One region of the Paenibacillus sp. 1SOY10 genome, then DNA from elsewhere that is predicted to be linked to it. Evidence: predicted binding sites of a transcription regulator. Region 1 holds the regulator's gene; the other holds the start of a gene.
The links. The regulator NrdR, encoded in region 1, represses ribonucleotide reductase genes. The targets are predictions, from matches to a motif close to AACACNATATATNGTGTT.

Region 1 (15,516 bases):
TTCGGTAATTCGAAGTGTGCACATGACCTTGAACCAGCGCATAGGCATAGATGGGAAAGGCAATCCTCCCGATAATTCTCCATCCCATTTCCCCTGGAAAAAATATAAGTCCCACATGATCAATTAACATCGTCAGCATGGCAATCAGTTGCATGCCCCACTCTCCCTTCCCCTTAAAGAGGTGGTACAAAAAGTCTTCTTCCCAGAACAAAAGCTATTCATTTAAAGGCTTGGCCTTCCTTCTAAAAGAACCTTTGGCCGGGGCATTTCCCTCCAAAGGTTCTTCATGTTAGCCCACAGGACTGGACACCTGCCAAACGATCGGGGTCAATTCGATCTGCTCCCCTAGCCATTGACGTGCAATCTTGCTGAACATGTCCGCATCCCCGCTACAGAAAAATTGATGTACCGGGATGGCGTTCCCCCGGGCCAAGCCCTCCTTCTGGTGCAGCACAGTGCTGATCTCCCGGGCCGTCTCATCGGCTGAGCTAATCAACGTAACCTGCTCCCCCATCACCTGCTGAATCGAATTCTTCAGAAAGGGATAATGAGTACAGCCAAGAATCAGACAATCCATAGGATAATCCTGCAGTCCTTGCAGACTATTCTGTACGACAAACAAGGCCTCGTCGGTTTCATACAACCCCCGTTCCACTAGCGGTACGAGTTCGGGGCATGCCTGGCTAACGATCTCGATTTGGGGATTTAGCTCGCGTAAGGCCATAGTATAAGCTTCACTGCGAATCGTACCAACCGTACCGATAACCCCTACCTTACCACTCTTGGTAGTGCTGATCGCCGCCCTTGCCCCGGGATGTATAACGCCGATGACCGGAATATTCACTTTATCCTTAATGTAATCAAGCGCTGCCGCAGTAGCGGTATTGCAGGCAATGACAATCAGTTTAGGGTCAAATTGAATCAAATAATCAACGATTTGCTCGGTAAACAAGCGAACCTCTTCAGGGGACCTTGGACCATAAGGAGCTCGGGCCGTATCTCCGAAATAAATAATCTTCTCTCTGGGAAGCTGTCTCATCACTTCCTTGCAAACTGTGAGACCTCCCACTCCCGAGTCTAAGATGGCAATAGCTTGCTGCACGAACATACCGCTTCCTTTATCATCAAATTTTAATTGGAGTCTCTCTCGTTACTGTATGACCTGAAATCATAAAGCGTACCTAAATATTAACTTAATTTGAATCATCGGACAAGAAAGTCGTATCTCTTATGCCATGAGAAAGGACCCTGCTTCCAGGGTCCTCGTCAAGCAATGCCGTCTTGTCAGTAAGACTGGCTTATTTAGTGCCTTTGTCTTCTTCCGCAGTAACTGCAGCTTCAAGCGTAGCAGCTTCGGCATCCTTACCATCCGTCTCAGAGTCGACTACGCCCAGTACCACCGTCTTAACGTCTTTAACGGTTTCGACCGTGTCTTCTACAATCTCGGATACTTGCTCTACTTTTTCCTTAGTAACCTGGCGAATATCCGTAATGAGGTCTCCGGCTGTTTCTTTCACTTTATCCACCAGAATAGCACCTTGCTCCGTTACCTTCCCGGCAACCTCCTGGGTCTTCTCTCCAACCTGGCGAGCCCCGTCCGCGATGTCCTTACGCAGTGCCTTGCCTGGCTTCGGCGCAAACAGTAATGCTGTCACCGAACCAACGATCGTACCAATTGCTGCACCTAACAACCAACCTTTATTTCCTTTACTCATAGCTCATCTCTCCTTTTTAGCATCCCCCGTATCAGGGCGAATGCCCATATCTTAATGTATTATAAGCAACAACAATCCGACTGGTCACACATGGACAGACATTTTTATTTAGCCAACGGGCTATAAACGCCTTCCTGTTCCAAATACGTTAATACCTTTGTTGAGAAAGTCTCCAGCACCGCCGGTAAATCCTGCGCCCATTCGGCAGGCTCTTGCTGGCTCAGGAAATATTCCTGTACTAGTGGCTTCCGAAGCCGCACCAGCTTAACCAAGATAGCATGCATGTTACTGTCGATGACCTTCTCGTCCAGCATGATGTCCACGATATCCTCGTAACTGCTTGCATCACGCATAATGAAGCCATCAATGAGGTAACTGCCTACATCCGTTACGATCTCCACAGCTAGATGTAACGCACGCTCCGCGGCATACCGATCAATGAGGGGACGTTCTCTCCGGGACGACTGACTAAGTACTTGAAGCAATTCCGGAATAATTTCGAGTCTTCGTTCGATTTGTTCCCGATTCACATAATACACAGCAATTACCTCCTGAAAACGGTGAGGTTTGTCCCTCTATGCCAATGTCCCTTACATGTATAATACGCCAATTTATCAAAAGTGAATCTTAAAATTCAAAATCCACCGCAACTTGGCTCTCACGAACTTCATTCATGTGCTCAATAACCTTCTTGTGTTCGGGATGAACCTGATATCCCTCAAGATCCTCCAGGGAATCAAAGGTAGCAATCAAAGCGATGTCATAAGAACGCGCAGAGCGTATGACATCGGTTCCCACCTCAAGGCTCCGCAATTGCTCTACCTTGCCTTCCAGCCCCCGCAGCACCTGGACCGTCCGCTCAATGCTTGGCGGAGCAGCATCCTTCAGTTTAAACAATACGATATGTTTGATCATGTCATCAGCTCCTCTATGCTTTGATTCGTCACTTGCTTCCAGCATAACATAACGAATAGCCCCAGAAAAGCGGACCCACCCGAACTCTATGAATCTAGCAACATAAGATATAATGTCTTCTGCAATAGGAGGGTCGAGTAAGCAGGTCCTTCCTTCCAGAGATAATGATCTAGGGAAGGGGGTGTACCTTATGAGTGTTCTGCGCTTTCTGCTCAATGGTCCGCTGCGCAGGCGCATCCGGTTGCTACAGGCCAAGCTTGAGCTGTTAACAAGTCGTATAGAGCAACTGGAGCAGGCCTTTGCAGCCGCCTCTTTTCCCGATGCCGGCACCGTGGAACGCATGAATGCAACTGCCGGCCAATGCATCACCGTGGAGACCCGGGAGCATAGCCTACATGGCATCCTGGTCAACATGCATCAGGATTCTCTGGAATTGATGGATGAACAAGGCCAGCATGTCGTTGTGCCCGCAGCAAGAATCTTGCTCATCCGGCAGTAAGCTTTCAGACAAATCTCCCCCATAAAGAACAACGGGGGCACGGAAAGAAATAGCCGTGTTGGGACAACTCCCTGACACGGCTATTTCTCCTTCCTGATACATTCATTCTCTTAGGTGCGCTGACTCATCCAGCAAATAACGGGGAGGCAAGTAATATGGCCGTAATAAAAACAAGTTGAATTCCTAGGCGAACCGACAATTTCGGTACAGGTCTGCCGCCGATGGTCATCTTGTTACGGGCTGCATAGATATTGGCAGGAAGCATGGCAATAAGAAGCAAGACAAGGCACACCGAAGCAATAAGTGAGAGCGCAGGCACCAGAATGCCCAAAGCTCCAGCAATTTCCAAAATTCCGGTAACCGTCACAATCCATTCCTTTTGCGGAAAAGCAGGTGGCACCATGCTTACCAGATCAGGCCGCCGCTTTCCCCAGTGAGCAGATGCACTCAATAGCAGCATCGTGACTACTGCCCATTGCAGGGATGTATGCCAATCATTCAAATCATTCAAGCCCAGAAAACCAACCATCCGAAATAGCAAAAAGGATACGATAAGCGAAATAAAAGGAACCATGTTGAACCCTCCTCAAACGAAAATTATTGCTTTTTCAGGATTCCGGCCATAAAGTCCGATACACCTTTCGCTGACAGAGACTTTGGTGATGTGGTCAAGGATGCCCGTACACGCAGACCCAATGACAGTAGAACGAACAACTCTGCCGTTTCATCAGGGTTCACGGTTTCTTTAATCACCCCGTACTTTTGACCCGTAATAATCCACTGCCTGGAGACAGATACAGATCGCTCGTGAAAATGCTCAAGCACCTTTGCTACCTCCGGTTCATTCTCCTTGCCCAGCATATATAGAAGAACCTTATTGGTGACCTCATGACTGTCTTCCAACCCCGCAATACTGTTAGAGATGGCCAGCATAGGCCCATCGAACGTTTTATTAAGGCTGTTGGCTACTTCTTCTTCAAAATGTTCATTAACAGCTTCAAGACGCTCCTCCAGCACCCAGGCAAAGATCTCATCCTTGCTCTTTACATAGTGGAATATCGCACCTTTTGATAAACGCGATTGCTCCATAATATCCTTTAAAGTGATAGCATGGCAGCTTTTGTCGCGCAGCAACTCCTTGGTTGCATTTAATAGTTGCCGGATGGTATTCTTCCGGCGATCTGCGTTCTTCATAGCTATCCCCCTTTTCCCAAGCTTTGCATGTAAGTTATTTTAATTATATAAACCGACCATCGGTTTGTAAAGTGGATAAAACTAATCAAGCATTTCGGGAATCCGATGCTTAAGACAGCAAAAAAGAACGGTATCACTACCGTTCTTCCTGGATGGACCCTCAGGGACTCGAACCCTGGACAAATAGATTAAGAGTCTACTGCTCTACCAACTGAGCTAAGAGTCCGTACTTTGGTGGAGCCTAGGGGGATCGAACCCCTGACCTCATCGCTGCCAGCGATGCGCTCTCCCAGCTGAGCTAAGGCCCCGTTAGACGACTATTATAGTATATAAAAATGTGAATGGCCTGTCAACCATAAAATAAACGTTAAAAAAGTCATAAAGCTCCGCTATGCATAAGCCTTATAATCACTAAGGACCAAGAAGGATCCTTGGTAATAATCAGGAGGACTAAACGAATGCAAAAGTATAAATTTCTTGAGTTGCAAAAGCCTGCTGAATACGGGCTGGAGGCCCTCGAGGTTGGCGTTACCTCAAGCTGTAATTTTAAATGCGATTATTGCTGTGCATACGAAAGAAATGACGGTAACAGTATCAGCGGTAAAGAAGTGACCCGTCTGTTAGAGGAAATCGGTACCATTCGCCGGGTCCGCCTTTCCGGTGGAGAGGTTACTTTGAAATTCCAGGATTGCCTGGAAATCGTCAACTACTGTTCAGCCCATGGCATTGAGACGCAGTTAAACTCCAACGCCAGTCTGCTGAACCCTACCCGTATTGATCAGTTGGAGGCAGCCGGACTCACTACGCTACATATTTCGTTCAATTTCACCGATGCTGCCAACTTCTCCCGCTATTACGGTATGCCGGAATCGGTGTATCACAAAATTAGAGAGAATATTGCTTACTCAGCGGCCAGTTCAATTGATACGGTTCTGGAAACGCTGCTGTTCGAGGAAACCGAACATCATTTGCGTGAAATTGGAGACCACGTCTATCAGCTTGGTGTCCGTACGCATGAAATCCAGAACAGCATCCGGATGGAACATACGGGATGGAAAGCCATTGCTGCCCGTGACCAACTCAAACGAGCCGTGCAAGAGCTGATCGACGCCAAACGGGAGGATGGCATCATCTACTTCACTTGTATGGATCGCTTTGCGGCAGAGCTTCGGTTCGCCGACCAGCCAGGCATTCATTTCTCCCATTGTATCGAGGGCAAGAAGCAACTGCATCTGCACGGTAATGGCGACATTTTGATCTCCGAACTTTGCTACCCGGTGATCATCGGCAATATTTATCAGGGGACCTCGCTGAAGGATATTTTCAACAATATACCGACAGCCTTGAAGCATTTCCTCGATACCGAACCTTGTCCGGCGCTGGATGCTTTATTCCCTCAAGGCAGCCAGGCAAGATAAACGATTCTTCAAACGCAAGAAAGGCCCTGCTTCGGCAGGGCCTTTCTGATCGTCATTTCAATAATTTACAGTACGAACGCTTTGGAGATAATAACCAACAAGATAAACAATACAAGGATTGTCCCCGTTGAAGTCCAAAAACCACCAACGCCGCCGCAACCGATATTGCCTACGCCATTTTCATATCCCGACATCGTTTTCCCTCCTTCTAACGATTATAGAACATCATATTAAGAGCGGTTACCGAAAGACACGGCATATTCGCGGAGAAGACAAAAAATAGCCCGTTATCCCCACCAGTCCCCAGGTAAGCTGTACCTATTGCCTAATCAACCGTGCATGGCCCTGCATATAATACAGCAAGTCAATATTTAAAAGCAGGTGGTGCTCTTGGGAGGAAAAAAGAGACGCCAATATAAAAGGCGCATAAACAATGACATCTCTTCGGACGATCTGGCTATCATCGGCGCCGGTTTCACTGTTCTTGGAGACATATTTGATTTGCTTTCCCTGATGAAGCTGAGAGAAGAAACAGCGGAGAACGGCAAGGCCACTCCCGGAGAAGAAGCCGAAGAAACGTTGATCGATGAATTTTTGCTTTTACGAAACAAGAAGTAACCTCATATAACAAAAAGGCGCGGAAGCGAACCTTCGCGCCTTTTTCCATCAGCGCGAGAGCTTGGCCACCTTCAGCCTCCACTTGCGCCACTTTACATAGATCAGCGTGGACACTAATACCCCAACGCCAATAAAGAAATAAATCATGTATTTCTCCACCCAATGGATGGCAACCTGCCATTGTTCACCGAATATGTAACCGATACCGACGAACAAACTGACCCAAAGAGCCGCGCCCACACTGGCATATAGAGCAAAGGTTCGGAACGGAACACGAATCATGCCTACGAAATAACCAAAGAATTGTCTTACCCCAGGGATGAAGAAGCTGATCAACAGCATCTTATTTCCATATTTCTCATAGACCTTCCGCGTACGCTGCAAATAGGCGGGCCTTAGGAAAATCCATTTGCCATAGCGTTCAGCGAGCGGAGCCCCAACCCGGTAACCGATAAAGTAAGTAGCCGTCACACCGATAAAGGAGCCTGCATATGCGGCGAGTAAGGCCCACGGCAGGCTGAGAATCCTTTCGTAAGCCAAATAGCCCGTATAAGTTAATGTCGTTTGCCCCGGAGGCAACGGCAAAGCAATAAAGTCGACAGGCAGTCCAAGCAACAGAACAAGATAGCCGTATTGCTCAAACATCCGCTCGATCCAGTCCAGCACGTTCATGACTCAATCTCCTTTGATCATTCCAGGCACATCTAATGAATACTCAACTTTTTGAACACGCACTATTAGTATATACGAGTTTGGCAAAACTTAAATAGACCTTAGGCGGGGAAATGACCCCTTCTGATCATACGCAAGAGGCCGGGTAAGGAGATCGAATCTCCTTGCCCGGCCTGGCATGTATAATTCCCGTATTTTTAAGTTTAATAAAGCGTAGGCTCAGCCAAATCTCCCGGATATATAATCATCCGTACGTTTCTCCGAAGGATTGGTAAATATTTTGCTTGTCTCATCGAACTCTACCACTTCTCCCATCAAGAAGAACGCCGTCTTCTCTGATACCCGAGCAGCTTGATGCATATTGTGCGTAACGATGATAATACAATATTCCTGCTTGAGATCGGCAATCAGCTCTTCGATTTTTGCACTGGATACCGGGTCAAGGGCAGATGCAGGTTCATCCATCAGAATGATACTTGGATTAACGGCAATCGATCTGGCAATGCACAAGCGCTGCTGCTGTCCACCAGATAAAGCCAACGCAGACTTATGCAATCGGTCTTTGGTTTCTTCCCAAAGCGCCGCCTTCGTCAAGGCCTCCTCGACGATCTGATCCAAATCCTTCTTGTTACGGATACCGTGATAACGAGGACCAAACGCAATATTCTCGTAAATCGACTTGTGAAACGGATTTGGGCGTTGCCAGACCATGCCAATCTTTTGGCGTAGCAGTACAACATCCGTTTTAGGGTCCAGGATATTATCCTCCCCAATCCAGACCTCACCCGTAATACGCGCACCGCTGATTAAATCGTTCATTCGGTTCAGGCTTCGCAAGAAGGTCGATTTACCGCACCCGGATGGTCCAATCAATGCCGTGACCTGACGGGTAGCGAAATCAAGCGATATATTCTTAACGGCTTGCTTATCGCCGTAAAATACACTTAAGTCTTTTGTGGCCAATCCGATATTTTGCACTGCTTCGTCCTCCTATTTCGTAGCCGTAAATTTCTTGAACATCATGCGTCCAAGCCAGCGTGCCAGCAAGTTGAACAGCAGTACAGTGATGATCAGAACGGCCGAAGCGCCAGCAGCGATTTCCGGAGCATCCGGAGCCAGCCCCTCAGAATTGATCTTCCAAATATGCACGGCCAGCGTCTCTGCCGGACGGAACGGATTAAGCGGAGACGTCGGGCTGAACGGGTTCCAGTTCCCGAAGTCAAGCCTTGGGCTACTCATACCCGCTGTGAACAACAGGGCGGCGGCTTCGCCGAATACACGGCCGGCTGCCAGAATCGTTCCTGTCAAGATAATCGGCATAGCAATTGGAAGCATAATTGAATTGATCGTCTTCCACTTCGAGAGGCCTAGCGCCAGACTTGCTTCTTTCTGGGCCTGCGGCACACTGGCCATCCCCTGTTCGGTTATCCGGACCATCAGCGGCAAATTAAATACGGTCAATGCCAAGGCACCTGAGAACAGGGAGAAGCCAAATCCAAATAAATTGACGATAACGAGCAAACCGAACAAGCCCACGACAATAGATGGGAAGGAGGACAACACCTCGACGATTAATCGAATAAAGTCCGTTACTCTGCCCGGCTTGGCGTATTCGCTCATATAAATTCCTGCACCCAGTCCCAGCGGAATGGTGATGATGAGCGTAAGCACTAATAGGAATAGGGAGTTGAATAACTGCGGACCAATCCCCCCACCGGCCTTAATGGTTTGTGGCGGAGAAGTCAGGAAATCAAAGCTGATATGACCCAGTCCCCGGTACAGGATAAATCCCAGTAAACCTGCCATAATGAGCACAATTACGCTGGCTAACAGGACGATGACGGTCGTTGCGATTTTGTCTACTACTCTTGGACTCATGACTTCGCTCTCCTTTCAAGCCAACGGACGACAAAGACAAAGACAAATGTCATCATCATCAGAATCAACGCCAGTGTCCAGAGCACATTATTAGGCGTAGTGCCCATGACTGTGTTCCCCATACTCAGCGTAATGACACTGGTCAGCGTAGAAGTTGATTCGAAGAGTGAGCTAGGAATATGCGGAGCGTTACCGATAACCATCTGCACGGCAAGAGCTTCGCCGAAGGCGCGAGCCATCCCAAGCACAACGCCAGTCATCAACGCCGGCAAGGTTGTAGGAATAACTGTACGAGATAAGGTTTGCCAACGGGTGGCTCCCAAAGCGTAAGAGCCTTCTTTCAAACCGGGAGGCAATGCGGCAAGCGCATCCGTCGCGATCGATGTAATGGTCGGCAGAATCATGATTGATAATACAGTTGCCCCTGCCATGATACCCAAGCCTTGTCCCGGGAAGATATCCCGGTAAAAAGGAACGATCACGCTGAGGCCAACAAAGCCGTAAACAACCGAAGGAATACCTGCTAACAGTTCAATTACCGGTTGCAGATACTTCTTACCAAATTTAGGCATGATTTCAACCATGAACAAGGCTGCGCAAATGCCTAGCGGAGCAGCAATCAAGGCTGCAAGCAAGGAAGTGCTAAAGGAACCGATGATAAACGGTAACGCCCCATAAATCGGCGGCACTCCTTCCGGCTTCCAATTCGCGCTCCCAAATATTTCACCAAATGCGATCCCGTCTTGAAAAAAGGTGCTTAATCCTTTGGTTGCGACAAAATAAACCATCGAGAAGATTGTCACAACCAGAAACACGATGCACAATGAAGCGTATATTTTACCGGTCCATTCCTCTATGATATGCGGCTGTACTTTTTTTCTTCCGCCGGACTGAGCCATGAAACCTCTCCCTTTGCAGCAGCACAGAAAGAGGCAGAATGGTCCGCCTCTTATCCTGCTAATATGATGTTTGTCGCGTAATCTTATTTCGTAATGTTGCCGTCAACATCACGTTTAACTTGCATTTTGCTTGCCGGAATGTAGCCAAGTTCTACTACATCGTTATCTTGTACTTCAGGAGAGATCATGAAGTCCAGGAATGCCTTAGCCACTTCGTTTGGCTCGCCCTTCGTGTACATATGTTGGTAAGCCCATACTGGATAGCTACCGTTGGTTACATTTTCTTCGTTGGCTTCTACGCCTTCGTATTTGACAACCTTAACGCTATCGTCCAGGTAGGACAAGGCAAGGTATCCAATGGCTCCCGGTGTTTCGCCAACGAGCTTCTTAACTGTGCCGGAAGAATCCTCTTGGATCGAACCTGGAAGGTCGTCTGTTTTTGTACCCAAAGCGTATTTCTCAAATGTAGCGCGAGTACCGGAGCTAGAAGGACGGTTGATGATTTGGATCGCTTGATCCGGGCCACCAACTTCTTTCCAGTTCGTTACTTTACCCGTGAAGATTTGTACCAATTGATCTTTGGTCAGGTCGTCAACCGTGATGTCTGGGTTGATAACAGCAGCCATAGCTACAACGGCAACTTGATGGTCAACCAGCTCAGCCGCAGCAGCTTCATCCAGCTTCTCTTCAGCAAATACGTCGGAGTTACCGATATCAGCTTGTCCGCCAGATACTTGCGTCAGGCCAGTACCGCTACCGCCGCCTTGAACTTGTATAGAAACGTTAGGGTTTGCATCCATAAATTTCTTTGAAGCTTCATCTACCAATGGTTGAAGGGCCGAAGAGCCTACTGCCAGAAGAGATCCAGACAAATCTGATGTTTTCTGTTCTTCACCGCCTGCATTGTTTGGTGCAGCTTCATTCGTGGATCCGCCGTTTGATCCGGAAGTGTTGTTTGGCGCTGCAGTGTTTTGACCACATGCGGCCAGTGTCAAGCTCAGTACCAAAGTCAAAACCAAAAGCATACTCTTTTTCATTGTCTTAGGTATCCCCCTTATTTGTTTTACAACTTGATTATAGGGATCAAAGATCAATCCCGTGTTTTCGTTTTGTAAACTTTGTGTAAAATGATAAACAGTTTTATATCATGTAACTTTCGCATTAACGCAAAAAAATAAACACTCCTTCGCATTTTCGCGAGAAGTGTTTACATTTTGTTTCTATAACTGTGGACAGATATGCTGTACTAATTATCGGTCTCCGTGTTTTTGGACAATAGCCCCTTAAGTTCCTTCATAAACATATTAATGTCTTTAAACTGCCGATATACTGAAGCAAAGCGGACATAAGCCACCTCATCCACAGGATATAGCTGTTCCATAACAAATTCACCAATCTCCCGGCTCTCCACTTCAGCATTAGCAGAATGCATCGAGCGCTCCACCTCGGATACTATGGACTCTAACTGCTCTACCGATACAGGACGCTTCTCACAAGCACGGATTAACCCACGCAACATCTTCTCCCTGCTGAATTCCTCACGACTGCCATCCTTCTTGATGACGATCAAGGGCATCTCCTCGACCATTTCAAAGGTAGTAAAGCGGCGGCTGCATTTCTCACATTCCCGACGGCGGCGAATGGAACGGTTCTCATTTGCGGGTCTTGAATCAAGAACCTTCGTGCCAAAATAGTCGCAATACGGACATCTCAAGCTAGCCTTCCTCCTTTCAAAATGCAATGCTCACACCTATTATAAAATAATACCAATAAATTACTGCACAATTTCGTAATGAAGTCGATAGTCCAGGCACATAATACTGTTACCAACCGCAAGGAGGTGAACAATCGTGGCCCAAAACAATAACTCTTCGAACAATCTGGTGGTTAAACAAGCTTCTGGAGCGTTGGATCAAATGAAATATGAAATCGCTCAGGAACTTGGCATCTCCTTCCCACAAGACGGATATGCCGGCAACCTGACTTCTTACGAAAACGGTTCGATCGGTGGTTACATTACGAAACGTCTGGTAACTATCGCCGAACAACAACTGGCAGGTCAATACAAATAATGCCGGTATGAAAAGAGCATCGATAGCGATCATTCGCTGTTGATGCTTTTTTCTTATGAATGAGGTCTTTAGAAATCATCGTAGATATCTGAATACTGCTTGTAATAATGAGTCACCCGCTGCACATAGTGCCGCGTCTCACCAAACGGAATATCCTTTGACGTCTCCAGCCGGCCATCCCATCTTCCGCTCTTCAACCAGTTCTTCACATTGGTGGGTCCCGCATTGTAAGCTGCGATCATAGCAATCTGATTGCCTTCAAACTGGTCAGACAGCGATTTCAAGTACCAACTGCCTATAGCTATGTTCGTCTCTGTCTCATTGCGGATTTCCTCCAGTGAGGCTTCCGGGAGCTTGGCCATTTCAATGACCCAGTTCGCCGTATCCGGCATGATTTGCATAATACCCAGCGCACCCTTCCGCGACTCGGCTCCCGGCTTATAGTTGCTCTCCACCTTGATGATGGCCGCCACAATAAAAGGGTCAAGCTCATTCACCTGGGCATGTTGGCGAATTTCGCTCTTATAATAGATCGGGTAAAACAACGACAACCACGTAGAATTAAAGAACAGCAGAACAGTAAACCCAAGAAACAATAAAAGCAGCACCCTTTTCTTGCGAAGCCAACTCATATTTGAACCTTGTCCCGCCAAAAACGCTCAATCTGCTGCTCTGTTTGTGCCAATCCTTGACTATTATCAATCAAAATATGCGCCCTCTCCTTCTTCAATTCGATATCCATCTGGGCGTTCAATCGTTGCTCGGCTTGCCATTCCGTCAGCCCATCTCTAGACATTAATCGAGACTTCTGCACTTCTCTGGGTGCATATACCACCATAATTTCTTTATATAAGGACTCGAGCCCCGATTCGTACAGCAGCGGAATATCGGCAACCACCAGTTGTCTGGGATCGGCAGCTTCGCATTGTGCTATCCGCCTTTTCATCTCGGCCCGGATGGCAGGATGGGTCAAATTCTCCAAAGCTTTCCGTTCCTCAGGCTGTGAGAAAATAATCTCCCCCAACTTCTTCCGGTTGAGTGTACCGTCCTGTTGCAGTATGGCTTGTCCGAACCATTCAGCCACAGCAGCCAGCACCGGATGTCCCGGCTCCATCACTTCTCTGGCGATGATATCAGCATCAATGATTACCGCGCCCCGCTGGGCCAGCATTCGGGATACCGTGCTTTTGCCGGTAGCAATTCCTCCGGTCAATCCAATATTCATCCCGGATTACACCTCACACATTGGATTAGCTTGTCAGAGAAGCGAGGGTCTGGCATGCCGGACAATAATGAGTTCCCCGGCCTCCAACCACCGATTTCTCCACCGGGTGACCACAGCGCCGACATTCCTCTCCCTTTCGTCCATAAATTTGCAGGGAATGCTGGAACATCCCCATCTCCCCTTGTCCATTGACATAGGACTTGATGGACGAGCCACCAGCCGCCACCGCTTCTTCCAGAGTGGACACGATAGCCGCATGGAGAGCCCCCAATTCCTCAGAGGAGAGCGCACTGGCTGGCCGCTCGGGATGGATTTTCGCCCGAAACAAGGCTTCATCTACATAAATATTACCCAAACCAACAATATATTCTTGATTGAGTAGTGCAGGCTTGATCTTGGTGTTACGCCGGGAGATAACCTGGCAAAAGGCTTCTAAAGTAAAGTCTCCGTCTAGCGGCTCCAGGCCAAGCTTGGACAAGGGCTTCTCCTTCAGCTCTTCTCCGCCTGCAAAAAGATGCATGGTTCCAAATTGGCGGACATCCTTATAGCGAAGCTGAGTCCCATCCGTGAAGGTGAAGATAACATGGGTATGTTTCTCCACCTGTTCATCGGCCGGATACACGCCATAACGGCCCTCCATCCGTAGATGGGAGACAAGCACCACGCCATCCATAATAATGCGTAGGAACTTGCCTCTCCGTCCAATCTCCGTGATGGTATGGCCGGTCAACTCGGTTTCGAAGCGCCGGATATCATCCGGACGCTGTATAATTCGCGGCAGCAATACCTGCACGGCTTCAATGGTTTTGCCAACCACTAACTGGGTCAGCGTTCTTCTGACTGTCTCGACTTCCGGCAATTCCGGCATGGTTTGACACCTCTAATACTGTAATATTATTGAAAGGGAACTTACTTGGCTTCGTACCAATTCAAGCCACAAGATACCTCGGCTTTGAGCGGAACGGACAATGGCAAGGCTTTCTCCATCGTTTCCGGTACAAGCTGCTTCATTAAATCCAGTTCCTCCGGTGGCACTTCAAATACCAATTCATCATGCACCTGAAGTAGCATACGGCTCTTCAGGTTATGCTTGCGCATCGTCTCATCCATACGTACCATGGCCAGCTTGATGATATCAGCCGCACTCCCCTGAATCGGGGTGTTCATTGCCGTACGTTCCGCGAAAGAACGCAGGTTAAAATTGGAGGCGTTAATCTCTGGCAAATAACGGCGGCGCTCCAGCAATGTTTTGACGTATCCATCCCGTTTGGCTTCCTTCACGATCTCGTCCATATAACGACGAACGCCCTGGAAAGCATCAAAATACTGATCAATAAAGCGTGCGGCTTCCTTCCGGGTAATTTTCAAATTCTGCGATAACCCATAATCGCTAATACCATACACGATCCCGAAGTTAACTGCCTTGGCGGAGCGGCGCATGTTGCTGTCCACCTCATCCGGGCCTACCCCAAAGACGTCCATGGCTGTCTTCGTATGAATATCCATATCATGCAAGAACGCTTCTCTTAAGCCCTCATCCCCTGAAATATGGGCCAGCACCCGCAATTCAATTTGTGAATAGTCAGCCGCCAGAATGGACCAGCCTGACTCAGACGGAACAAATACCTTGCGAATTTTACGGCCTTCTTCCAGACGAATCGGAATGTTCTGTAGGTTAGGGAATTGGCTACTCAGGCGGCCCGTCGCGGCAATCGTCTGACGGAAATAGGTATGCACCTTGCCCGTCTTCGTCGAGATTTCCTTCAATAACCCCTCCACATAAGTAGACTGGAGCTTGGCCAATTGGCGATATTCCAAAATAAATTGAACGATCTCATGATAAGGAGCAAGTTTGTCCAGCACCTCGGCATCGGTCGAATACCCCGTTTTGGTCTTCTTGACCACTGGCAGACCTAACTTATCAAACAGGATTTCACCCAACTGCTTGGTCGAATTGATGTTGAATTCGAGTCCAGCAATGTCATAGATCCGGGCTACCAGTTTGCCAATCTGTGCTTCAAATTCAACGCCAAGCTCTTTGAGAGCTTCCCGGTTGACAGCCACGCCTTGCTTCTCCATATCGGCTAATATCCGGGATAACGGCATTTCCATTTCATAGAATAACCGGTGCATCTCATTCTTCTCAAGCTCTTCTCGTTGAAGCGGCAAGATTCGCAGCAGCGCATCCCCTTTGCGGGCTAAATGCCTGCTGAGTTCTTCCGTATCCGGCAACTTGAATTTTGCTCCCTTGCCATAGACCTCATCATCGGCAGGCACCGTGGGCAAGCGGTATTTGGTAGCCAAACCATTAATCGTCTGGTCGTTCTCCGTCGGATCAAGCAGATAAGCAGCAAGTTGGATATCATGCTCAGCGCCGCCGAAGGCAATACCTTGCCAGAACAATACAAGAT
Region 2 (15,516 bases), on a different contig from region 1:
GGTTGTTTCAGGCGCTATATAAGATTAAGCAGAAGGAGATCATGGCTGAGGGAATATGCCGCTTTACGGCCATTGATGAGGAAAGTGTTGTCATTGGAAGATACGCGCTAGAACATCGGCAACTGACTGGCATATTCAGCTTGCAGGGAAGAGCAGTCGAAGTGGAGGTGGGGCTTGCGGACGGTGTATATCTTAATCTGATTGATCATCGTGAAGTAACAGTAACTGACGGACATTTGTACATTCATAATCAACCGATAATTATCGAACTGTAACGCTTCACCATGCTTTTCAGATGATATTAGAGAGGGGAAATGAACAGTGACAAACCGTTTCAGGTCTTTGACAGCAATGATGGTCGTTTGGGTTATGGTCTTGACGTTCACAGCAGGTAGCTTGGGGGCTGCCTCCTTGGTGCGGGCCGCAGCAGATGAAGGAAGTTCGGTGGAAGCTCTGACCAGCGATGTTCCGGCGAATACGCTAAGAGTACATTATCAGCGGGCTGATCAGCAGTATGGGGACATGGGGTTATGGCTCTGGGGAGATGTAGCTGTTCCGTCTGAAGAGTTGGGGGAATGGCCCACAGGAGCGGTCGCCTTCAGCAACCTTCAGACCTCTGATTATGGCGCCTATATGGACGTGCCGCTCAAGGCCAATGCAGCTCATCTTAACTTTATCGTGCTGAACAAGCTCAGCGGTGTAAAGGATGCCAATGATAAATACGTCAGCTTATCCGCTTCGGGACCTAAGGAGGTCTGGATCAAGGAAGGCTCTGACGTGGTCAGTCTGGAGCCGCCTTCAGGACCAAGCCAGGGCGATCTGCGCATTTATTATCAGCGAACGGACGGCCAATATGAGGACTGGGGATTATGGTTATGGGATGACGTGGCGGAACCATCCGAAGAAGAAGGTAGCTGGCCAGAGGGGGCGTCCGCATTTTCCGGGGAGCAAGTGGACGACCATGGTGCTTACATCGACGTGGCCTTAAGTGCCAGTGCGCAGAAGGTGAGCTTCATCGTTGTCAATCGGGTGACTGGCGACAAAGATGGAGTAGAGCGGACCTTCAACCAATTGGGGCAATATCGTACCATCTATCTCAAGCAAAATGATTCGGGTATTTATACCTCGCCACCTGGGGATGGTGGATCTGGAGGGAGCGAAGCTCATTTTCCGGAGTGGTCGAAGGATTCCGTGATCTATGAGGTTAACGTCCGGCAGTATACGGAAGAAGGCACCTTTGCCGCATTAGAAGCCCATCTGCCACGCCTGAAAGAGCTTGGCGTAGAAATCCTCTGGCTGATGCCCATCCATCCGATCTCTGAGGAGAACCGGGTTGGAACCTTGGGCTCATATTACGCCGTTGCCGATTATAAGGGCGTCAATCCCGAGTTTGGCACAATGGCTGATTTTCAACATCTGGTGGACCGGGCCCATGAGCTTGGCTTCAAGGTCATGCTGGACTGGGTAGCTAATCATACCGGCTGGGATCATCCGTGGATTCAGAACAAGGCCTGGTATGTAACGGATGGGAATGGTGAAATTGTAGCCCCCGATGGCTGGACCGACGTAGCAGAGCTTAACTTTAACAATGCCGATATGCGGGCAGCGATGATTGATGCCCTGACCTACTGGGTTGAAGAGGCGGATATTGACGGATACCGGGCGGACTTTGCTTCTGGCGTGCCTCAGGACTTCTGGGAGGATGCACGGGAGGCGCTGGATGCCATCAAGCCAGTGTATATGCTGGCCGAGGATGATACCCAAATTGGCTTGCTTCATAAGGCCTTCAATTCGAATTACAATATGGGACTATTCTATAACATCATGAAGGGAATTCCCGGCGGGGGCGTGAGCGCCGAGGCCGTGCGTTCGTTCCTGGAGGGGCAGCAGCAGAGGTATCCAGCAGGCTCTTATCCGATGAACTACATCACGAACCATGACACGAATTCATGGGAGGGAACGGTGGCTGAAATGTTCGGTCCGGCCGAAGATGTAAATGCGGTGCTTAGCTTTACAGTGCCAGGCATGCCGTTAATTTATTCCGGTCAGGAAGCAGGCTTGGACAAACGGCTTGAATTCTTCGAGAAAGACGAGATTGACTGGAGTGATCTGTCCAAGCAAGCCTTCTATCAGACGCTGGTTCACTTGAAGAAGAATAATTCGGCGCTGTGGAACGGGGAAGCCGGAGGGGCCATGAAGTATCTGGCTTCATCAGACAGTCAGGTGCTGGCTTTCGAACGGGAGAAGGAGGGGAATCGGGTGATTGTGCTCCTGAACCTGTCCGGTACACCACGTTCCTCGACTGTGCAGCTTGGCCATGCTGCGGGTACCTATCAGAATGTGTTTGATTCGTCCAGTGCCACACTTGGAGCAAGCCATACGTTTAACCTGGCGGCCTGGGGTTATCAGGTGTTCACACAATAACAGGGCGTTAAGCAGGCCTTCGTGGTTGCTCTAAACCGTATAGGTAGTAATTTTATGAAGTCGTTCACACTTCTTCAACACGTTGAGTATTTTCAACGTACTGAGGGTGTGGGCGGCTTTTTCCCGTTTATGCCTCCTTGGTCCGGATAGTGCCAGAATTGGTCCTGTTTCCGTCAATTCCTGCTTTGTACCTAGCAAGCCAATACCGAGCCGACGAGAAAAAGTCCGGTTAACGACTGCTTCTGGTCCGATAATCGCCCAAGGGCGGGCGCTATACTAAGGGGGCAAGCGGCAGACATCTAACAGGAGGATATATACAAAAAAAAGAGGGAGGGGATGTCATGAAATCGGGTGCTTCTCATCTGGGGCGGACCCTGGGGCAAATCAAGCGGAACAGTGGACTGTATTTGCTACTGCTGCCAGCAGTGATACTGACGCTGCTCTTCGCGTATAAGCCGATGTACGGCGTGCTGATTGCGTTCAAGGATTATAGCCCGGCGCTTGGCATTAACGGGAGCCCCTGGGTGGGGTTCAAGCATTTTGAGAAGTTCTTCAATTCTTATCAGTTCTCAACAACGATAAAGAATACGATTATTATCAGCTTGTATAGCATTGCCACATTTCCGATTCCCATCGTACTGGCTTTGATGGTGAATCAGATGAAGGCGGGCCGCTTCCGCCGCTTTTTCCAGACCGTTTCCTATATGCCGCATTTTATCTCAACCGTCGTGATGGTGGGACTGATGCTGATTTTGCTCTCGCCAAGCACAGGGCTGGTCGGTAATTTATACAAGCTATTTGGTGGAGAGGCCCCCGACTTGATCGGGTCAGCCGGATGGTTCAGCAGCATTTATGTTTGGTCGGACGTCTGGCAGCATGTAGGCTGGGACAGCATTATCTTTATCGCGGCATTGTCTACCGTGGACCCAAGCTTATATGAAGCAGCAACGGTAGACGGAGCCAGCCGCTGGCATAAGGTACGTTATATTGATATTCCGATGCTGATGCCAACGGCGATTATTTTGTTAATTCTGCGGGTAGGCGGCCTGCTGGGGGTAGGCTTTGAGAAAGTGTATTTGATGCAAAATGACTTGAATATCACCTCAAGCGAGATTTTGTCTACGTACATTTATAAGATCGGGCTGCTGAGTAGCCAATATAGCTTCTCCTCGGCTGTCAACCTGTTCAACACCGTTATTAACTTCATGCTGCTTATTCTCGTCAATCAGATTTCCAAGAAATTCAGCGAGAATAGCCTTTGGTAAGAGAGGAGAAAAACGATGAACTCCGTAAATCCGGTAGTGCGTCCCGTCGCAGGGAAGACTCATCCTCAGTCATCCGATAGAGTGATGGATATCCTGCTGTATATCTTTGCGGTCTTGTTTCTGATCGTGTTAATGTATCCGTTATATTTTATCGTAATCGCTTCCTTCAGTGACCCGTCAGCGGTCGCGGGGGGTCAGGTCTGGGTACTGCCCAAGGGTTTCACGCTGGACGGATACAAGGAACTGTTCAAGCATGAGAATATCTGGATTGGCTATCGCAACACGATATTATACACCGTAGTGGGCACGGCCATTGGACTATTGGTCAATATCTGTGCGGCCTATGCGTTATCTCGCAAGGATTTGGTGGGGCGAAAATTTCTCTCGCTGTTCTTCATTTTTACCATGTTCTTCAGCGGAGGTTTGATCCCCACCTTCCTGACCATTCGTGATTTTCATATGTACGATACGTTTCTGGTTATGGTGTTGCCCTTCTCGGTCATCGTCTATGATATCATCGTGGCGAGAACGTTCTTCCAGTCCAGTATTCCCGAGGACTTGTGGGAAGCGGCCCAACTGGATGGCTGTGGTAATCTGCGATATTTTGCTCAAATCGTGCTGCCGTTGTCCAAGGCAATCATTGCGGTACTGGGCTTATGGATTGCGGTAGGTTATTGGAACTCCTATTTTAATGCCTTGATTTATTTAAAGAATCCGGACCTGCACCCGCTCCAGCTCATTCTTCGCAATATCCTGATAACTAACCAGATGCAATCGGGGATGGGGACCGGAGAGGCAGCCCAAATTGCCCTTCGGATGGCCAATCTGATGCGCTATTCTGTCATAATCATCGCTACGGTACCGATCATGTGCGTGTACCCCTTTGTACAGAAATACTTTAATCAGGGGGTGATGATTGGCGCCGTTAAGAGTTAGTCTGAATGCTAGGCAACTTCACTACAAACATATGGGGGAATTCAAATGAACAAGAAGGCAGGAAAATTCTCGCCTGGGAAATGGATGTCCTTGATTCTTGCAGCTACGCTGGCACTGGGATTAGCGGGTTGCGGAAGTGGCGGTTCTGCCAATCCGGGCAACACAGGCAATACGGGGCAAGGCGAAACGGAAAACTTCAATCAAGAAGGTCTCCCTATCGTAACTGAGCCGGTGACGTTAAAAGTGTTGACCATGCGCTGGGGTAATATGGGCGATACCTTTACCCAAAATCAGTGGCTTAAGGATCTGGAGGCCAGTACCCATGTGAAAATTGAGTGGCAGGTGGTCTCCTCCAACGATTGGAGCGAGCAGAAATCCATTATGCTGGCAAGCGGCACCTTGCCTGATATCATCCTGGGGAACCAGACTTTCTCCGATTCGGATATCGTGAATAATTTGAGCTATTTCCGTCCACTGGATGACTATATCGATCAATATATGCCGAATTTGAAGGCAGCGATGGCTGAAACACCTGAGCTAAAGAAGATTAGCACCTTCCCGGACGGCAAAATTTACTCTCTACCGACCCGCCTGCCTTCCCGGCCAAAAACGAAAAACCAGCCGGTTATTAACAAGGCATGGCTTGATAAGCTGGGGCTACCCCTCCCGGACACGACAGATGATCTCTATAACGTGCTAAAAGCGTTCAAGGAGCAAGACCCGAATGGCAATGGCAAGCCGGACGAAATCCCGTATACAGAAACGGGGCTGGCCCCGGATTTTCTGAATCCGTTCGGTATTACTGACATCAACGCCAATAGCATGTTGGTGAAGGATGGCCAGCCGGTGTTCTATCCAGTCAGCGAGGAATACAAGGAAGGGCTGAAGTTTGCTAACAAGCTGTATACGGAGGGGCTGATCGATAAGGAACTATTCACTCAGGATGCTACGATGACCTCGGCCAAACAGCAAAATGCGGATGCAGCCATTGTTGGCTTCAGCAACCAATGGACGCCGGATGCCGTATTTGGCAAATGGAGTGATCAATATGCGATGATTCCACCGATTGCCGGACCAGATGGGAAACGTTATAATCCGGGGAATCCCAATGGCATGAGCTTTAACCGTAACGAAATGCTGATTACGAGCTCTTGCAAATTTCCGGAAGTGGCTGCCCGTTGGGCGGACCAGTTCTATACAAATGAAGCAAGCATTCAAAATTTCTGGGGCGCGATTGGAACAGTTATTGAGAAGAACGATGATGGTACTTACACTTTAATGGACCCGCCAGAAGGAACCAGCGCGGATGCTTGGTATTGGGAGCAATCGCTGCGTGACTTTGGTCCGAAATATGTCAGCCCGGCCTTCGAAGAGAAGATCGTGTTGAACAAGGAGGCCGGGGACGGCTTGAAGCTGGAAATTGATAAGCTCGGCAGCGAATACGTAACGGACCCATTCCCTAACGTCATGTACACGGCTGAGGAATTCCAGGAGCTGCCAACGCTGACGACAGACATCGATAGCTATGTGGCTGCGCTGCGCGCTCAGTGGGTGACCAAGGGCGGCATCGAAGAAGGTTGGGATGCTTACGTGAAGAAGCTCAACGACATGGGGCTGGATAAGCTGATGAAAATTCGCACGGATGCTTATAACCGTTATATGAGTGTAGATTAATACGAATAGGCCCTGTCACTTCCTTACTGGAGAGCGGCGGGGCTTTTTTGCTTTTTATCGTTCGCCGTAGGTAGTGTGCTGTGATTAACGATCCGTGCATTTACGAGGCAGGGATGGGCGAGAGGGACGGCGAACTAAAGTTTAATAGAGGAAAACAGGGATGAAAGGTGATGTTGTATGCTCAAACCAGTTCCCCGTTCAGCGTTGAGACTTTTGGTAGGAAAGCAATATTTTACATATAAAAGGTATCTGAAATGGTTGCTAGGCGGTGTAGCTTATGCCCGTCAGCAATCAATTAAGAGCCTGCCCCATCGCGTATTCAGGCACGAAACCCCGCTATTGCGCCGATTGAAGGACGTGGATATGGAGCTCCAGTACGGCAAAATTACCAACCTTCGATTAGCCATTCCCAAACTAGATGGGATTATCCTTCAACCTGGAGAGACGTTCTCTTATTGGCGTTTAATTGGCAAGCCGACACAGAGAAAAGGCTATGCTAAGGGAATGGTATTGTTCTATGGAGGGTTCAAGCCAGGGACAGGGGGAGGCTTATGCCAGTTATCGAACTTGATATATTGGATGACCTTGCATACTCCGTTAATCGTGACAGAGCGGCATCGCCACAGCTATGACGTATTCCCTGATGCAGCAAGAACCCAGCCCTTCGGTAGCGGGGCAACCTGCGCCTATAATTATCTTGATTTGCAAATATACAATCCTACCGAATATCCCTACCAACTTAAGCTAGATTTGACCTCCGAGTATCTGGTAGGAGAGTGGCGCTCTATGGAAGAGCCAGCCTATTACTATTGTGTTTATGAAACCAATCATCGAATGACCCAGGAGTATTGGGGAGGATACACCAGACATAATTGTATTCGTCGCAAAACGTACAACATAGCCAATGAACTGGTTCAAGATGAACCTATTACGGAGAATCATGCACTGATGATGTATCAGCCCTTCCTGGAGGCGGGCAACGGGAATGAGGAGGGTAGCTAGGATGAATTTTTTAAAGTTAGATTACTTGGAGCAAGGGAATGATCGCCAGCAAAGGGCCTACCGGGTAATGCAGGAATTACAGGTTATGGAAAAGTTGGCCCCATATGAACCTGTATTGGCCGGAACAATACCGCTGAATATTGATATTCCTGCAAGCGATCTGGATATCATTTGCGAAGTACATGATGCTGAATCCTTTGCTTTGGTATTAGAGAGGTACTTTGGAACCTGTGACCAGTATAGCCGTACCAGCAAGGTAGTTGCTGGTATGCCGCGAATGGTGGCGGGGTTCAGCTATGGTGGGTTCTGGTTCGAAATCTTCGGCCAACCGCTTACAGTAACGAAGCAGAATGCCTACCGGCATATGATCATCGAGCATCGGCTGCTGGAGATGGCAGGTACCGAGGCGTTAGAAGCTATACGCCAGCTTAAGATAAACGGGCTCAAGACCGAACCGGCCTTCGCCCAATATTTCGGTCTCGCCGGCGATCCTTATCAAACCTTGTTGGATATGGCGGATTGGGAGGATACCCGGTTAGGCTTGTGGATCAGGGAGAAGGAATGTAGGGAGAAGCGCCAGTATGAACCACGACCCAGAAGGAGTATAATGAATCCACTCAATAAAGAGGAGGAATAGCAAATGGACCCTAGATATCCGATTGGCCTGTTTGAATTCGAAGGTGTTGTGACACCGGCCCAGCGGGAGGCATGGATCAAGGAGATTGCTGCTTTGCCTGCCAGAATGAGAGAGGCTGTTGCGGGACTGAGCGAAGAACAACTGAACTTGGCTTACCGGGAAGGCGGCTGGAGCCTACGCCAGGTGGTACACCATGTGGCCGATAGCCATATGAACGCTTATATCCGATTCAAGCTGGCATTAACGGAGGATATACCAACCATTCGGCCTTATTACGAAGACCGATGGGCTGAGTTGGCTGATTCCCGGGCCGGAGTGGAGATTTCTTTGTCTTTGCTGGAGACGTTGCATCATCGATGGGTGATTTTGCTAGAGTCATTAAGTGATGCCGATTATGAGAAGTCGTTTTTCCATCCAGGTACAGAACAGACCACAAGCCTGGCCTATAATTTAGGCAATTATGCTTGGCATGGCAATCATCATCTGGCGCATATTACCTCTTTACGGGACCGGCTACATATTTAAGGAATGGGAGAGCGAAGATGAAGCAAGCGTTTGGGATATTGGGAAAAATACTGCTTACTGTGCTTATATTTGTTGTGCTTGTGGTGGTGGGATCGACGCTGTTGACGATTTCAGGCGGACAGATGGGCTGGAGTGGGCAACTTGTGACAAATATAGCGATGATTGGGGCTCCACTCATCATGTACGCCATCTTTGAACGGAGGTATCGCTGGGAGCTGGGACTGCGACAGCCTCGGATGGCTGTGAATACTGGCTTAGGCATGCTGACGGGAGTGGGACTGATTACGCTAAGCTTTGCCAGCATCTGGGCCTTGGGAGGATTACAGATTATTTCCGTCCATGGTGACGCCGGAACCTGGCGGTTGGTTGGTATTCAATTCATCGTTTTTGCTTTTGTTGCCATCAGCGAAGAGCTGCTGTGTCGAGGATATATGCAAGGACTAATCAAACACCGTTACGGCTTACGTGCAGCGGTGTGGATTCCCTCCCTATTGTTTGCCCTGCTGCATCTGGGCAATCCGGGTATTCTGTCAACACCGTTGCCACTGCTGAATATATTTCTCGTGGGTATCTTTTTTGCAATGACCCGAGAGATCACGGGGGGACTATGGTTTCCGATTGGCTTTCACCTGACTTGGAACTTTGTACAAGGGAATGTGTTCGGACTCGCGGTTTCCGGTACGGAAGGGGGCTCCTTAATGACCTCGGAAGTACAAGGCCATCCGGTTATTTCTGGCGGGAGCTTTGGTGCAGAAGGAAGCCTGCTAACGACGATTATCCTTTTGCTGGCTTGCCTACTCGTGCTGCGTATACATCAGAGATCCGAGCGCTTGCCCCGCATTGGGCGATAACTCTTATATCCAAAGAAGAAGCCTCCCGTCCTTATCACATAAGGCGGGAAGCTTCTTTTGATTTTAAACCCCGAAGCCATGGCTTGTCTTAGGGGTTATTCGGGATGAAGCCGGACCGCAGCTTGCTGGCGCAGGCTCTCTTGCACGTCAAGCACCCGCTGGTTCTCCGAACCTCGCCATTTCAGCTTAAGGTTCCGCTGCTCCAGCACAAATTTGCCATCGATGAGCACATCACAATGAGACAGTAATTCCTGACGGGCGGAGTCAGCTACAAGCTCCTCAAAGGTATAACCCGACCACGCCCAAATGTTCTTGTCCGGACATTCCTTGCGTACACGCTTAACCAGACCAAGCAGTCCGTCCACATTTTGAAAGGGCTCTCCGCCCAGGAGGGAAAGGCCAGACACCCGGATATCCGGAATTCGCAAATCATCAATAACCTGTTGTTCGAATTCTGCCGTGTAAGCAAAACCGTAATTAAAGTTCCAACTAGCTGCATTGAAGCAACCCTTGCAATGGTGAGTGCAGCCGGAGACGAACAGGGAATTACGCAGGCCTCTTCCGTTCAGCACGTCAAATTTCTTATAATCCGCTATATACATGGTCATGTCACATATGTTTAACGCGGGCTAACACTTCCCGCTGTTTGCCTTCATTGAACGGGCGTTGGCTTGGTTCGGACAAATAGCCGCAGCAACGACGGATGACCGAGGAGGTCTTGGGATTGCGGTTGCCGCAATTCGGACACTCGAACCCACTGCTAGTAGCTTCGAATTCACCTTCATAGCCGCACTCCAGACATTTATCCGTTGGAGTATTAGTTCCAAAGTAAGGTACGCGTTCATAGGCATAATCCCATACGGCTTCCAGTGCCTCCGGATTTTGCACGAGCGAGTCGAATTCGCAATAGGTGATAAAACCGCCATTCGCATGAACAGGATATTCCTTCTCAAACTCAATCTTCTCAAAAGGAGTTACCTTCTTGGCCACATCAAGATGGAACGAGTTCGTATAATAGCCTTTATCAGTGATGCCATCCAGCACGCCAAAACGTTCCTCGTCCAGCTTGCAGAATCGATAGCAGAGCGATTCCGCCGGGGTGGAATACAAGCTGAAGCCGTACCCGGTCTCATCTTTCCACTGCGTTGTTTGTTCACTCAGGTAGCGAACGATGTCCAGTCCCTTTTGCCATAGCTTGGTATCATCATAGATATGCTGCCCGTACAGCGACAGAACGGTCTCGTGAATGCCTATGTAACCTAGCGAAATGCTGGCCCGGCCGTTCATCAGCAAATGATCGATCGTATCCTCGGGTTGTAGACGACTTCCTGCTGCACCTTCCATATAAAGAATAGGAGCAACCTTGGCCTTAACACCCCGCAGGCGCTCAATCCGGTACATCAAGCCTTCCTTGCATACATCCAGCAGTTCATCGAGCAGACGATAGAACTCAGCTTCAGAGCCCTTGGCTTGAATGGCCAAGCGAGGCAGGTTCGCCGTCACGACACCCATATTAAAGCGTCCATCATGCAGTTCTTGTCCATTCTCTTCATATACACCCAAGAATGAACGACAGCCCATTGGGAATTTGAAGGACCCGGTAATGGAAGTCACCTTCGGTACGGAGATAATGTCTGGATACATACGAAGCGTACTGCATTTGAGTGCCAGTTGCTTGATATCGTAGTTGGGATCACCCGGATGAAGGTTAACCCCTTCTTCCAACCCGAAGATCAGCTTTGGAAATACAGGCGTCTTCCCGTCCTTGCCCAGTCCGCGAATTCGGTTCCGCAGAATCGCAATTTGAATTTGCCGTTCCTCCCAGGAGAGTCCGCGTCCAAATCCAAACGTACTGAACGGGGTTTGTCCATTGGCGCTCACCAGAGTATTAATCTCATATTCCAGCGACTGGAAGGCATCGAAGGTTTCCTTCTCGGCCAGTTCCTTCGCGTAATCGAAGCATTTCGGAAAACGTTCGTGTAAGCTCTGATTGTCGTAAGCGATATCCATTTCCAGTTCGGCAATCGTCTTCTGATCCAGCGAATACAGCCACTTCAGCCCGTTAGCATAGTGCTTGGCGAAGGATTTGGCCACATAAGGAGCCAGAATTTTATCAATTTCGTTAATCGTATTCCCACCATAAATATGGCTGGCGACCTGGGCAATGATCTGTGCTGTAATGGCCGTCGCTGTTGTGATGGAGCGAGGAGTCTCAATCTGCGCATTCCCCAGCTTGAAGCCGTTCTCCAGCATACCCTTAAGATCAATGAGCATACAGTTGTAGATGGGAAAGTAGGGGCTGTAATCCTGATCATGGAAATGCAGGCTACCGTTATTATGCGACTCTACCACACGTTTGGGAATCATATAGGTTTGCGCGAAGTCCTTGGCCATGATACCTGCCAGTAAATCACGTTGGGTAGGAATCGTAGCTCCATCCTTATTGGAGTTCTCCTTGAGTACCTCTTCATTGGTCAGCTCCAGAAGGCCCAGCACCTTCTTGTCCAGGCTGCTGCGTTCGCGCCGCTTCAAAGTACGGATTTCGCGGTAGCCGATATAAGCCTCGGCTGCATCCTTACGGCGGCTGTTCATTAAGGCGGATTGCACCTCGTCCTGAATGTGCTCAATATCAATCTTCTCCAGCCTGGAGATTTTGGCGGTAACTTTATCGGCCACCTTCTGCGCAACGTCCATGTCAATCTTCTTCTCTGTGCTATTCATGGCTGCGCAGATTGCATCGATAATTTTTTGTTGATCGAAGGGTACTTCGGACCCGTCACGTTTTAAGACTATCATATTCAATCACCCTCTATATATTGTTGTGCTTCGTGAGTATAGCACAATATATAGTTTAAAAAATGTGATCCTACTCATATTCATTTTTATTCTAGAAGATTTGGGACAGGGTTAGTATGGTGGAATCCCTCTGGAATTTTTACAGTAGCAGGCTGAATTGGACTGGGGACTTATGGTAAAATCTCAAGCAAAGCACATATTAAGGTGACTCTTCAAGGAGGATATTCAGCTTGAGACAAAATATTCAGGTGCCCTTTGGCTATGAACCCCCGGTGGCAGACCCTAGAGGCACGTTAATCTTCTATGATTCCTTTGAGCACATGGAGGAGACCGATTTGGAACTTGCGGCTGCCGAGGCTGCGGCCCGCAAATTCGTGAAGCTAGTGCTGTACCCGCTACATGAGGAGACAGTACGGAGAATGACGAAGCAGCCCGTGTCTGTCTTTTACCGCCGGGAAGACCGCTTGCATGAGTGGAAGCGAGAGCGCGGTTCCTCTTCCGTTAGTGTCGAGGGATGGGAAGGCAAGCGTAAGAAATATACGCCCATGGATACGGCGCTTCGTCATTTGACGGAGAAATATCCTGCCCCGCATTTCATATATTTGACGCCGGAGGTAGCCAATCAATTTGCTTCTTTCTTTTCCTTTGAGGAATGGATTACCAAGGTCCGTTTATTATTGACACAAGAACCAGCGGATCTCCACCCGAGGCTACAGAAATTCGCACACCGCTGGGAGCTTGCGGGTACTGTGCAAGAGAAGGAACAGTGAGAAGTCAGGTACAACCTTTGGGGAAGCAATAGGCAATCACAAGGTCTATGGACGAAGGAGGGGCAGAGGATGAAATCCATTTGCGTATTTGCCGGTTCCCGGTATGGGGATGATGAGCAATACCGTATTCAGGCGGGAAATTTGGGGGCCGTGATGGCCGAGCGCGGCTACCGGTTAATTTATGGTGGCTCCAGGCACGGATTGATGGGAGCGGTTGCTGATGCGGTGCTGGGCGCAGGCGGCGAGGTCGTTGGAGTGATGCCCTCCGGCCTGATTCACGGGGAGAAGGCTCATCCGGGGCTCACTCAATTCATTGAAGTGGTGGATATGCATACCCGCAAAGCAACCATGAGTCAATTGGCTGATGGGTTTATCGCTTTGCCTGGCGGCTTCGGTACACTGGAAGAACTATTTGAGGTACTGTGCTGGCTCCAGATCGGTATTCACCAGAAGCCGGTGGGCGTACTGAATGTTAAGGGGTATTATGACCCGCTGATCGAATTGGTGGAATCTTGTGTGAATGCCGGATTTGTTCAAGCTGAACAGAGGTCGTTACTCAAACGTGCGGAGGACCCCGGAGTATTGCTGCAACTTATGGAGAGTTTTATTCCGTCCATTGCAGAGGCAAAATGGAAGCAACAGGCGTAATACAGAAATGAACAGGAGGCGATTCATATGCGCTCAAATATGATTCCACAAACCAGGCCAAATCATGCCGGTCGAATCGTGTTCTGCCTGCTAATGGTCCTTGTGCTGGCCACGGCGTGTTCTCCAGGCTCCCAAAGCTCAGGAGAGCTTCCTCAAGAGGCCAACTCTGGTGGGGCGAACAGTGAACAGAACACAGGGGAATCCAGTCCAGGACAGCCATCCGAGCCACCGGGGAATTCGGAAAATGCGAACAGCTCCGATGATACTGCTTCTCCCTCGTCTGATTCAGTGGAACAATGGCTGAATAAGCTGAGCACCGAGGAGAAGATTGGGCAATTGGTTCTGCTTGGTCTGGAGGGGACAACGCCGGATGCAACCGTACGTTCCTTCATTGAGGAGGCCCATGTCGGGGGATTTATTTTCTACAAGGATAACATCCAAGATGTGAGGCAAGCACTTGGTTTATTTAATGATTTGAAGCAGCTTAACCGGGAGCATGCGCAGATTCCTTTGCTTCTGAGTATAGATGAAGAAGGTGGCAAGGTCAGTCGTATGCCCCAGGAATTCGACGGCTTGCCCACGGCTCGCAAGATCGGTGATGCAGGCAGTGAGGAATTGGCCAAGCAAGTCGGAGGTATTCTAGGACGAGAGCTAGGCGATTTCGGGTTAAATATGAATTTCGCCCCGGTGCTGGACGTGAACAGCAACCCGAATAATCCGGTGATTGGGAATCGTGCCTTTGGCACCAAACCGGACATTGTGAGTCAAATGGGGATTGCTGTCATGAAGGGGATTCGCGAGCAAGGTGTGATTCCGGTAGTTAAGCATTTTCCAGGGCATGGCGATACTTCGGTTGACTCGCATCTTGGTCTGCCGGTTGTGGAGCATGACCTGAACAGACTGCGGGAACTGGAGCTGATTCCGTTCACTCGGGCGATTGATGAGGGGGCAGATGTGGTCATGATTGCCCACCTGCTGCTTCCCAAGCTTGATCCCGACCATCCCGCATCGTTCTCGCAGGTCACCATTCATGATTTGCTTAGGCAGGAGTTAGGTTTTACCGGAGTCGTTATCTCTGATGATATGACCATGGGCGCCATCACGGAGCATTATGATATTGGAGAAGCTGCTGTGCAGTTTATTCAGGCCGGGGGAAATATCGTATTAGTAGGACATGATTATGACAAGGGTAAGCAGGTGCTTCAGGCCATTCATAAGGCGGTGGATGAAGGACAGATTACACCTGATATGCTAGACCAGCGCGTTTACAGTATCCTGGAGTTAAAGCGTAAATACAAGCTTGACAATGAAGCGGCGAAGGGTCCTGATCCCGAGCAAATAAATAAGGATATTCGCGGACTGCTGCAGGAGTATAAGCTAAAATGAATCTGCTTCAGGTGGCGTTCATAGAGCTGTCATAAAGCTGTCATAAAGCTTCGGGGTGATGCTGATAACGGGTGAGATCAATTCGCCCGTTCGGCAGCACCTCGATGTCTTCTGCCTCCAGATTCCAAATCTGCTCCTGATAGCCTTCTTCGTCCTGCAGGGCGATCTGGCCCGCGGCATTAACTACACGATGCCAAGGCAAGTGGTATTTGGCACTCATGCTGTGCAGGATGCGTACGATTTGTCTGGCGGCTCGGGGGCTACCTGCTACTGCGGCAATTTGTCCGTAAGTCATCACTTTGCCCGGGGGAATGGCTGCGATAATCTTCAGAGCTCTTTCGGTAAATGGCTGCATCGATGATTCCTCCTTGCGATCTGTCGCAATCTATCTCTTTGTGTTATACCATATCCCACGGAATCGTGACGAGGGCGTAACTATCCTGACGACCGAATCGTACCATTATCAGAGATACACGAATGGGACGGGAGGTACAAGATTTGCAAAAATGGCAACAGCTTGGTTACCCTGGGAAAGCGTATCTGTACGGCTTTCTATTTATCATAACGGTCATCGCCATGAACTATGTGGTCAGTACCCGTTT

Region 2: nrdD (anaerobic ribonucleoside-triphosphate reductase) is a predicted target of NrdR. The motif match lies at 12,151-12,168, and genes of this name have one in related genera.

What each region holds. Positions count from the first base shown of each region.
Region 1 covers NZ_JBXENK010000001.1:1,056,871-1,072,386, forward strand. Annotated here, with positions in the region: gene AC1VOR_RS04845 (TraX family protein) at 1-154, opposite strand, end outside; gene racE (glutamate racemase) at 290-1,108, opposite strand; gene AC1VOR_RS04855 (YtxH domain-containing protein) at 1,299-1,715, opposite strand; gene AC1VOR_RS04860 (DUF86 domain-containing protein) at 1,820-2,254, opposite strand; gene AC1VOR_RS04865 (Dabb family protein) at 2,343-2,630, opposite strand; gene AC1VOR_RS04870 (hypothetical protein) at 2,821-3,129, shown strand; gene AC1VOR_RS04875 (DoxX family protein) at 3,254-3,703, opposite strand; gene AC1VOR_RS04880 (TetR/AcrR family transcriptional regulator) at 3,727-4,323, opposite strand; tRNA gene AC1VOR_RS04885 (tRNA-Lys) at 4,477-4,549, opposite strand; tRNA gene AC1VOR_RS04890 (tRNA-Ala) at 4,556-4,631, opposite strand; gene AC1VOR_RS04895 (radical SAM protein) at 4,782-5,741, shown strand; gene AC1VOR_RS04900 (YjcZ family sporulation protein) at 5,807-5,935, opposite strand; gene AC1VOR_RS04905 (hypothetical protein) at 6,126-6,359, shown strand; gene AC1VOR_RS04910 (DedA family protein) at 6,408-7,031, opposite strand; gene pstB (phosphate ABC transporter ATP-binding protein PstB) at 7,251-8,009, opposite strand; gene pstA (phosphate ABC transporter permease PstA) at 8,022-8,909, opposite strand; gene pstC (phosphate ABC transporter permease subunit PstC) at 8,906-9,808, opposite strand; gene AC1VOR_RS04930 (phosphate ABC transporter substrate-binding protein) at 9,892-10,845, opposite strand; gene nrdR (transcriptional regulator NrdR) at 11,055-11,522, opposite strand; gene AC1VOR_RS04940 (alpha/beta-type small acid-soluble spore protein) at 11,659-11,880, shown strand; gene AC1VOR_RS04945 (lytic transglycosylase domain-containing protein) at 11,949-12,512, opposite strand; gene coaE (dephospho-CoA kinase) at 12,509-13,105, opposite strand; gene mutM (DNA-formamidopyrimidine glycosylase) at 13,131-13,973, opposite strand; gene polA (DNA polymerase I) at 14,015-15,516, opposite strand, start outside.
Region 2 covers NZ_JBXENK010000008.1:13,212-28,727, forward strand. Annotated here, with positions in the region: gene AC1VOR_RS17130 (alpha-amylase family glycosyl hydrolase) at 1-275, shown strand, start outside; gene AC1VOR_RS17135 (pullulanase-associated domain-containing protein) at 322-2,424, shown strand; gene AC1VOR_RS17140 (ABC transporter permease) at 2,766-3,689, shown strand; gene AC1VOR_RS17145 (carbohydrate ABC transporter permease) at 3,705-4,625, shown strand; gene AC1VOR_RS17150 (extracellular solute-binding protein) at 4,671-6,299, shown strand; gene AC1VOR_RS17155 (VanW family protein) at 6,477-7,301, shown strand; gene AC1VOR_RS17160 (DUF4269 domain-containing protein) at 7,303-7,938, shown strand; gene AC1VOR_RS17165 (YfiT family bacillithiol transferase) at 7,942-8,463, shown strand; gene AC1VOR_RS17170 (CPBP family intramembrane glutamic endopeptidase) at 8,481-9,314, shown strand; gene nrdG (anaerobic ribonucleoside-triphosphate reductase activating protein) at 9,410-9,922, opposite strand; gene nrdD (anaerobic ribonucleoside-triphosphate reductase) at 9,924-12,110, opposite strand; gene AC1VOR_RS17185 (hypothetical protein) at 12,341-12,880, shown strand; gene AC1VOR_RS17190 (LOG family protein) at 12,950-13,528, shown strand; gene nagZ (beta-N-acetylhexosaminidase) at 13,556-14,914, shown strand; gene AC1VOR_RS17200 (MGMT family protein) at 14,955-15,269, opposite strand; gene AC1VOR_RS17205 (DUF1361 domain-containing protein) at 15,413-15,516, shown strand, end outside.